3 regions of the Pseudoalteromonas sp. S1650 genome follow, and region 1 is predicted to be linked to each of the others. Evidence: predicted binding sites of a transcription regulator. Region 1 holds the regulator's gene; each other region holds the start of a gene.

Region 1 (3,282 bases):
GTTGGGTTTGCAAAACCTGGCAGGTACTCAAGAATATCATTAAACTCTTGCTGCTCTTTCGGTAAGTTACGTACGTCGATACTGACGGCAATTTTGTCATAATTATCAGAAACACTTCGCACGAGCGAAGGCAGTAGGTTGACAGGAATATTATCAACACAGTAGTAGCCTAAGTCTTCAAGAACTCGTAAAGCGACCGATTTCCCCGAGCCTGAGCGACCGCTGATAATTATTAATTCCATTTATGCCTCTGATGCAATTACTTGAAATAGTTGCTGATCGCTTGTAGCACTTCGCAACTGTTTACAAAAATCTTTATCTTTAAGTCTATCAGCAATTGTTGACAAGGTCTTCAAGTGCAACTGGCAATCGCCATCTGGTACGATGAGTGCCACAAAAATATCAACGGGACGATTGTCTATCGCATCAAAATTGATGGGAGATTCACTGACAATAATAAATGCATGAGGTTCATCAGCACCACTCATTCGACCGTGGGGAATAGCTATTCCTCGGCCGATACCTGTACTACCTAACTTTTCCCTGTTCAGAAAAGCATCTAGGATATCTTGTTGAGATAAATGAGGAAACTGCTGGTGAGCTAACTCGCTAATATACTCAAGAATTCTTTTTTTGCTATTAAAAAGGACCGCAGCTTTGCTGCAGTCCTGATTAGTAAGTGAACTAAGTTTCATAATTTAATGTCGAGCTAATTTCTCTTTATGCTTAATGACTTGGCGATCAAGTTTATCGATCAATGAGTCAATTGCTGCGTACATATCTTGATGTTCTGTAGAAGCGAACAACTCGCCTCCGTTTACATGTAAAGTTGCTTCTGCTTTTTGGCTTAATTTTTCTACATCTAAAATGACATGAACATTATTAATATGATCAAAATGCCTTTCTAGTTTTGCGAACTTAGTGTTTACATAGTCTCTTAATGAATCAGTGACTTCTACGTGACGACCAGTTAAATTTAGTTGCATAAGCATTTTCCTTCTATGTAAAACGTCTAAATCAGACTTTTACGCTGATTAGACGGAGGTATTGCTAGAGACTCACGATATTTTGCAATTGTACGTCTAGCTACTTTAATTCCTTGCTCAGCCAATATATCTGCAATTTTGCTATCACTCAATGGTTTAACCGAGTTTTCTGCAGCAACTAACTTCTTGATTAAAGCGCGAATTGCTGTAGAAGAACACTCACCACCATTTTCGGTGCTGACATGGCTTGAGAAGAAATATTTCAACTCAAAAATTCCCCTTGGGGTATGCATATATTTTTGTGTTGTAACCCGAGAAATCGTCGATTCATGCATTTCGACCATTTCAGCGACATCGTTTAGCACCATTGGCTTCATTGCTTCTGGGCCATGTTCAAAGAAAGCTTGCTGTTGTTGCACGATACAGTTGGTCACTTTTAGTAAAGTATCGTTACGGCTCTCTAAGCTCTTAATAAACCACTTTGCTTCTTGTAAGTGAGAACGAATAAATTGGCTGTCGCTACTTGATTTAACAGAGCGAGACATCGCTGCATATTGGCTATTCACTCTAATTTTTGGCATACAATCTGGGTTTAACTCGACTACCCAGCGGCCTTTCACTTTTTTCACTGATACATCGGGTATGACGTACTCAGATTCTTCGCGTACTATGCTATCCGCAGGCTTAGGATTTAAGCTGTGAATGAGCGTCATCACTTCTTTAAGCTCGTTTTCTTTAAGCTTAGTCTTTTTCATTAAAGTGCGATAGTCGCGACTTGCTAATAATTCGATATGCTCAGATAAAACCATTTTAGTTTCAGCTAAATATGGCGTATTGGCATCGAATTGACGAAGTTGTATACACAGGCACTCTTGTAAACTTCGCGCGCCGATACCAACTGGATCGAATAACTGTATTCTTTTTAAGACAGCTTCAACTTCATCGAGTTCGATTTCTTCTTCATCATTATTTTGATTAAAGCTTTCGACAATATCTTCGCAGCTAACCGTTAAAATACCTGAGTCATCGATAGCTTCAACGATGGCAACGGCAATCGCTTCATCGGTAGGACTAAATGGTGTGAGCTGTAGTTGCCACATTAAATATTCTTGCAGTGTTTCTGTTGAAGCACCTTGGTAAATAGACTCGTCTTCAGGCATTGGCCCAGACGATGTTGATGGGGCGGCACTCATGTACTCATCCCACGTAACATCCATAGCTAAGTCATCGCTAACCGTATCCTTACTCAGAGCATCACTGCTTTCTTGCTCGAATTCGCTAGGTGCTTCGTCGGCAGACGCGCTGACTTGTACATCGTCAGACTCCGCTTTTTGCTCATTCTTACCGATGCTTTCTTCGTTGTAATCCGCTTCTTCCACTTCAAGCAGAGGATTACTATCAAGCGCTTCTTGAATTTCTTGCTGGAGATCCAATGTACTGAGCTGCAACAAGCGAATGGCTTGTTGCAGTTGTGGAGTCATTGTAAGTTGCTGGCCCATGCGCAGCTGTAATGATTGCCTCATGTATCCCTAACAATCCTTTTTAAGTTATCGGTAACGGTGAAGACACTGTTATCGATTTATTGTCATTGTATAAGTCTAGCAGATGCTCTAGTCGGTGGCGTAATGGTTACAGCCTGAATTGCTCGCCTAGATAAACATCACGTACAGTTTGGTCAGCTAATACGTGCTCAGGTGTCCCTGATGCAATTAGCTCCCCATGAGAAACAATGTAGGCTTTTTCACAAACATCAAGGGTTTCTCGAACATTATGGTCAGTAATAAGTACACCAATACCACGATTTTTTAGGTGCTCAATAATTTTCTTTATATCTAACACCGAAATAGGATCAACACCAGCAAAAGGCTCATCTAAAAGGATAAATTTAGGATTAGCGGCTAATGCACGTGCAATTTCAACGCGGCGTCGTTCACCACCTGACAGTGCCATACCTTGGCTATCGCGAATATGTTGAATGCTAAATTCATCTAATAAGTTGTTAAGCGTCTCTTCGCGCGTTGTTTTGTTAAGATCTTTGCGGGTCTCTAATATGGCCATCAAGTTTTGGTAAACTGTTAATTTTCGAAAAATAGACGACTCTTGTGGTAGATAACCAATACCTAAGCGCGCACGGCTGTGCATTGGCAAAAGCGTGATATCGTTATCATCGATGCTTATTTTTCCTTTGTCGCTTGGTACGAGGCCTACAATCATATAGAAGGTCGTTGTTTTACCTGCACCATTTGGCCCTAACAAGCCAACAATACTGCCCGCTTCAACTTCAAGACCGACATTT
Region 2 (3,282 bases), on a different contig from region 1:
ATAACGGATTCATCAGGCCAGTTAGTGCGTACCATTGAATTAGGTTCTCAGTCAGCGGGGGCACTGCGTTTTGAATGGGATGGTAAAGACAATGATGGCAATGTGCTACCTGAAGGTGAATATGACATCAGTGCTGAAGGCTTTGTAAATGGAGACTACAGCAGTATGCCAATGGCGACCTTTAAGAATATTGAAAGTGTCAATATTAATGGCGCAAGCGGCATTATCGTAAATACAAAAGAGGGTGCGGTTAGGCTAACTGATATAGCTGAAATCGCATAAGTAAAAAAGGTTTGGGTTAGCTTAGGCTAAGAGATAGGTTAGAGGTGAGTTATGAGCTTCAATATTGCATTAACAGGCTTAGCAGCCGCGCAAAAAGATTTAGACGTTACCGCAAATAACATTGCTAACGTTAATACTACGGGCTTTAAAGAGTCTCGTGCAGAGTTCGCTGATGTATACGCATCATCAGTATTTAGTTCTGGTAAAACAAAAAATGGTGACGGTGTAAGAACGACAATGGTGGCACAGCAATTCCACCAAGGCTCGTTATCTTTCACAAATAACTCTCTTGACTTAGCGATCACTGGTGAAGGTTATTTCGCAATGGCGAATGACTTAGGCGCGCAAGACTTCACATATACTCGTGCAGGTGCGTTTAAATTAAACCAGGATAACTTCATTGTTGATGCAAGCGGTAACTACTTACAAGGTTTCCCTGTTGATGAAGCAACCGGTGATACCACTTCTGTTAGCTTAAGTACATCTTCGGCGTTACAAATTCCTGATGCATCAGGTTCACCACGTGCAACCACGAATGTTTATTCATCATTTAACCTTGATTCACGTGCCTCTGCGCCAACAGTGACACCGTTTGACCCTGAAGCAAGTGCTACATATAACAGTTCAACATCAACAACTGTGTATGATTCATTAGGTGAGCCACATATTTTACAGTTCTTTTTTGTGAAAACAGACTCAGCGACAACAGGTAATGAAAATGAATGGGAAGTGTATGCAACACTTGATGAAAAACCATTTGATGCAAGTGGTGTAGAGCAAACAACAACGCCTTATACACCACTAACTACATTCCAATTTGATTCAAGTGGTTTACCACTTAACACGGATGGTGTTGCAAATACTGATGCATCATTTAACCCGTTAACTTTACCAAATGGCGAAGGCGCTGCGACAGGTTTATCTGACTTACTATCTAATGGTGCTAGTTTCCCTGATGATGTAACGATGAACTGGCGTGATGAAGCGGCAACAGCGAATAAAGTACCTACTCAATATGCTAGTAACTTTGAAGTAAAAGCACTTGAACAAGATGGTGCGACTGTAGGTCGTCTATCAGGTATCGATATCGGTTCTGACGGTAAAATTGTTGCGTCATACAGTAATGGTGACACTTCATTCTTAGGTCAAGTTGCGATGGTACGCTTTTCGAACTCACAGGGTTTACAACAAGTGGGTGATACTTCTTGGAAGAAGAGTTTAACGTCAGGTGAGCCTATTGCTGGCGAACCGGGTTCAGGTACCTTGGGTTCAATTAACTCATCTGCGCTTGAACAATCAAACGTTAATCTAACTAACGAACTTGTTGACTTGATTAGTGCGCAGCGTAACTTCCAAGCAAATTCACGTGCGCTTGAGGTTAACTCAACACTACAGCAAAACATTCTACAGATCCGTTAATTTTAACGGCTCTAAGCTTAATCCGACACGAAGGCTGCTCCCTCTATTGGCAGCCTTTTTTCATTCTAATTATTCATTTCTCTCTTCTATTTTAGCGTCAATTTTACTTTGGCACTTTTATTGCATTTCTTAGTTATCGTATTTTTAGTGAGTCAATGTTATGGACAAAATGGTCTACATTGCCATGTCGGGTGCTAAGCAAAGTTTGCGAGGTCTTGAACTCAAGGCCAACAACCTTGCTAATGCTAACACCACTGGCTTTAAAGCTGATTTTGCACAAGCTCGCTCTATGCAAGCCTTCGGTGAAGGTCTGCCATCTAGGGTGTTTGCAATGCAAGAACGCCCAGGATCTAACATGCAATCAGGTGGTTATGTAGAAACTGGCCGTGAGCTTGATATTGCTATGAGTGACCGTGGTTGGTTGAGTGTACAAGATGCATCAGGCAATGAGGCGTACACCAAAACAGGCACATTAAACATTACTCCAGATGGTGCGTTGATCACCAGCCATGGCCGTCAAGTAATTGGCGAAGGTGGTCCAATCATTCTGCCGTTACCTATCGAGAAAGTTGAGTTTAGTGAAGATGGTGCCATTCAGGTTCGCCCGCAAGGTGCACCAGCTAACTTTTTAGAAGTGGTTGATCGCTTAAAAGTGATTGAGGCTGATAACACTCAGCTTGAAAAAGGTAATGACGGTTTATTTCGACCAAAAGAAGACATGCTGATCAATGACCTGTGTGGTTTTTGTGATATTTCGCCAAATGTGAAAGTACTATCGGGAACGCTTGAAATGTCAAACGTAAACCCGGTGCATGAAATGGTCGACATGATCAGCAATCAACGCCAATTTGAATTACAAGTTAAATTGATGAAAACAGCCGAAGAGCTCGATGAGCGTCAAGATCAGCTGTTACGCATTGTTTAAGATGACTGAGAGGGTAGAGTTATGAATCCTGCATTATGGATCAGTAAAACCGGGCTTGACGCCCAGCAAACCGATATTTCGGTGATCTCAAATAATCTCGCGAATGCCAGCACGGTCGGTTACAAAAAAAGCCGCGCCGTATTTGAAGATTTACTATATCAAAACATCAACCAACCAGGTGGCCGTTCGTCACAAGACACTGAAATGCCATCAGGCTTAATGCTTGGTGCGGGTGCCAAAGTGGTTGCCAACCAAAAGAACTTTTCACAAGGTAACATGCTTACCACTGAAAATTCATTGGACTGGATGATTTCAGGACCAGGTTTTTTTGAAGTGCAATTACCAGATGGCAACATTGCCTATTCGCGTAACGGTCAATTCACCACTGACGAAGATGGCCGCATTGTAACTTCTGGTGCTGGTTTTCCATTACAGCCTGAAATGAACGTTCCAGACGATGCGCAATCAATTACTGTTTCACAAGACGGTGAAGTGTCAGTGCGTATTTCAGGGCAAGCAGACAACGTGGTCATTGGTCAGCTAACGATTAGTGATTTTATTAATCCATCGGGTCTTGAGCCTATGGGACAAAACTTATACACAGAAACCGCTGTAAGTGGCGCACCTGTGCAAGGTAACCCAGGTATTGATGGTTT
Region 3 (3,282 bases), on a different contig from region 1:
TTTTATTTGAAAAAACGCTTTACCTAAACTTAACTTGAGGTTTTATCTTGGTGGCAGTTTAAAAATAAAAAGGAAAACTACCATGTATTTAGAACACGTAAACCTTGTTGTTAGTAATGTTGATGCCATGCTGCACTTTTATAAAGCTGCATTCCCGCACTGGCGTGTGCGTAGTAAAGGCGATAGCAAATGGTCGGGCAAACCGCGCAAGTGGCTGCACTTTGGTGATGATTACCAATATCTTGCATTAAGCGATAACGGTGAAGCTGAAAACCGTGATTTAGCCGGCCACCAAGTAGGCCTTGCTCATTTTGCCTATGTGACAAACGATATTAATGCCATAGTTGAACGCCTGGTTTCGGCTGGTTATGAAGTTGATAAACACGGCCCAGAAAACCCTTACCGTAAAAATGTATACTTCATCGACCCCGCAGGGTTTGAAGTTGAGTTTGTAGAGTATTTCAGTGATATCCCGAGTGAGAGGAATAATGACCAGTGAAGCTTTAAGTCATAAGCTGTAAGTTTTAAGTTGAACAGTGTTGTTTGTGGGTCAGGCATAGGTTGATGGAATGGCGTTGTATGCAAGACGCGCCAAGCAAGCGTGACGCCTACGGTGTAGGGTCGCTTTAACGCCGAACAGCTTTACTTTATTCACGGCTAAAGCCGTTCCCACGTTTGATGTAGGCGTGAAATTTATTTCGCGCGCATTCTTGTAGGTCGTGCTTTAGCGCGTCATTGATGAAACGTATGTAATATCTTGTCGCCATAAATGACGACTTACATTGCATAACCGCACCTCACAACTTTACTGCACCTTATTCATCTCTTTCCAACTGGCTTTTAGGCTGTTGGCGAAGCTGATGAACTTTTCTTTCATGGTGCGTTTAACTGAAATCTCGACTGAGCCTAGCCATACATTACCTTCAATAGTGATGGTTGGGCCTTGGCCTTTGTTTAAGGCAACTGATTTATTCTCTACACTACCAATCACGCTAAATAATTTAGATACCACATTTACATGTTCTGGCACGTAGATTTCATCGTTACCTAAAATACAGTTCACGTAAATGGTGACGTGCTGATGTTGGAAAATTGCTTCGCTAAAGTCGAGTTCAATTGAACCTAAGCAGTTTGTTAGGTGAATTTCTTTTGGTACTACCCATTGGCCGCTGCGCTCATTTGAGCCCAGAATACTGCGTAGCTGCAGGCTTTCGTTGTCGCTGCTGTGGCTGTAGTGAGGTTTAAATTGCGCATGCTTTTGCGACTTGTAGTCAATATCCGCTTTCAGATCTAAATCAGCAACAAGCTCAACCAGTACTTCGTTGCTGGTAGCTTCCATTGCCTGATCTAGGCGGCGTTCAAATGCTTCGGCTGAAATAACAGCATGACTGTAGTTATAAATGAGTTGATCAATGACTTCTTCTCTTACTTGATCGATTGGGCGGTCTTCAAGTTTAACGGCCATGGTAGTTCCCTGTTGTGATTTTAAAGGTGATTCTTTAGTTATTAATTACAAAGCAAAGCTTAGGCCAGATTTTATTTCTATATAAATCATGAGGTTGTCTTTTTAGACGAATAAGCAATTTCGTTAAATTAACCACAGATTAATAAAATCAGCAACTAAATGGTTATTTTTGCAACATTGTGAACATCTTACCGAGCAGCTTGTAAATCTTTACCGAAATGAATATAAATCACCGCTGAATAGGTATTTAACTTGCTGAAATTTAAGGGGTAAATAGTTGGCATCATAGTCGCATTACTTAAACTGTCTTTAATCAAAAGGAGAAAGATTATGAACACTTTTAACAAATCTATGATTGCGGCTTTAGTAATTGGTGCAACTAGCATGTCAGCTCAGGCAAGCAGCTGGGAAAATGAAAGTAAAGATGCTTGGATTGATGGTAAGGCGGAAACTGTGCTTCTTATGAACACAAACCTTAACAACTTTGACATCAACACTGATGTAACGAATGGCAAGGTTGTACTTACAGGTAAAGTTGATAGCGAATTAGATAAAGAGCTTGCTGAAGAGTTAGTTCTTAGCCTAGACGGTGTTAGCTCTGTTGATAACAAACTAACGGTTGTTAAAAACATGAAAGCTAAGCACATGAAATCAGACAAAGCTGATTCTGCAGAAAGCGACTTAACCGATGCAAAAATCAGTACTGTAATCACCACACGTTATTTATTTAACTCAGAAGTAGGTGGTACAGATATCGATGTTGATACCGACAACGGTGTAGTAACACTAAAAGGTACTGTTGAGTCTGATGCAGAAAAGCAATTAGCGGTAAGCATTGCTGAAAACGCTGAAGATGTTCGCAAAGTAATCGATGAATTAACGATTGTTGCTGAATAATAGCAAGCCCTATATAGCCCAGCTTTGGCTGGGCTTATCTTTTTCAAGGAGTGAGTCATGGATTTAATACGTATTATTTTATCGGTTTTAATTCCACCTCTCGGCGTATTTTTACAGGTAGGTTTAGGTGCGCAGTTCTGGATTAATATTCTTTTAACTCTATTAGGGTATATTCCAGGTTTGATTCATGCTGTGTATATCATCGCTAAGCGATAATCACCGCATTAATCTACAAGGATGGGTAATGGAGCACAGCAAGGAAGGGCTGTAGGAGTAACGGACGATAAAGCGCAAGGAGTTTACAGTATGGATAATGTAACTAAGCACAAAGGACAACAAGGAAGTAACAAGGCGTTATGGAGTAGCGCACAATGGCAACGCTTTATGGATAAGGTGAATGGAGATGACAGCAAGGATTAAGCTTAGGCTTGGAGCCCAAACGGATGAAGCTAGCGTAAGGAGGAGACTATATGGAACAAGTACAAACGCAATCAAAACAAGGATTGACCAATAATGGAGTTGCTTTATGGAACAAGCAACAGTGGCACGAATTTATGGAACACGCGAAAGCGGTTGCGCCACGATTAACAGGGAAGGCTGACGATAAAAACCCGATGTCATCTTCAGGTGACATCGGGTTTTTAACTACTTCAGCAATTTATCTTTATAACTTAAATTGATTTACTGTCTTATTGAGAGACTCTGCTAACTCATTCAAATCACGTGCTTCATCCGCCAATTCATGGGCATGATCTGCAGTGCTATTCACTAAGTGATTAATCGCTGCCAAGCTATTGTTAATATCTTCTGCAACCACAGTTTGCTGCTCTGTCGAAGTCGCAATTTGATGACTTTGATCTTGTACATTTGTCACAGATTGCGCGATATCTTGCAATGCTTGCAATACAATTTGTGTTTGC

The links. The regulator sigma-54, encoded in region 1, starts transcription at its own class of promoters, with help from an activator protein. The targets are predictions, from matches to a motif close to GTTGGCACGNNNNTNGNNT.
Region 2: CWB80_RS21370 (flagellar basal body rod protein FlgF) is a predicted target of sigma-54. The motif match lies at 1,809-1,827, and genes of this name have one in related genera.
Region 3: CWB80_RS09220 (BON domain-containing protein) is a predicted target of sigma-54. The motif match lies at 1,742-1,760, and genes of this name have one in related genera.

Annotation. Positions count from the first base shown of each region.
Region 1 covers NZ_PNDF01000115.1:14,373-17,654, reverse strand. The annotation lists gene rapZ (RNase adapter RapZ) at 1-242, opposite strand, end outside; gene ptsN (PTS IIA-like nitrogen regulatory protein PtsN) at 243-695, opposite strand; gene hpf (ribosome hibernation promoting factor) at 699-986, opposite strand; gene CWB80_RS21600 (RNA polymerase factor sigma-54) at 1,013-2,509, opposite strand; gene lptB (LPS export ABC transporter ATP-binding protein) at 2,616-3,282, opposite strand, start outside.
Region 2 covers NZ_PNDF01000109.1:8,684-11,965, forward strand. The annotation lists gene CWB80_RS21360 (flagellar hook assembly protein FlgD) at 1-282, shown strand, start outside; gene flgE (flagellar hook protein FlgE) at 334-1,701, shown strand; gene CWB80_RS21370 (flagellar basal body rod protein FlgF) at 1,862-2,626, shown strand; gene flgG (flagellar basal-body rod protein FlgG) at 2,648-3,282, shown strand, end outside.
Region 3 covers NZ_PNDF01000023.1:318,506-321,787, reverse strand. The annotation lists gene CWB80_RS09230 (VOC family protein) at 83-499, shown strand; gene CWB80_RS09225 (LiaF domain-containing protein) at 806-1,465, opposite strand; gene CWB80_RS09220 (BON domain-containing protein) at 1,796-2,362, shown strand; gene CWB80_RS09215 (YqaE/Pmp3 family membrane protein) at 2,420-2,578, shown strand; gene CWB80_RS09210 (hypothetical protein) at 2,600-2,782, shown strand; gene CWB80_RS09205 (hypothetical protein) at 2,833-3,042, shown strand; gene CWB80_RS09200 (methyl-accepting chemotaxis protein) at 3,027-3,282, opposite strand, start outside.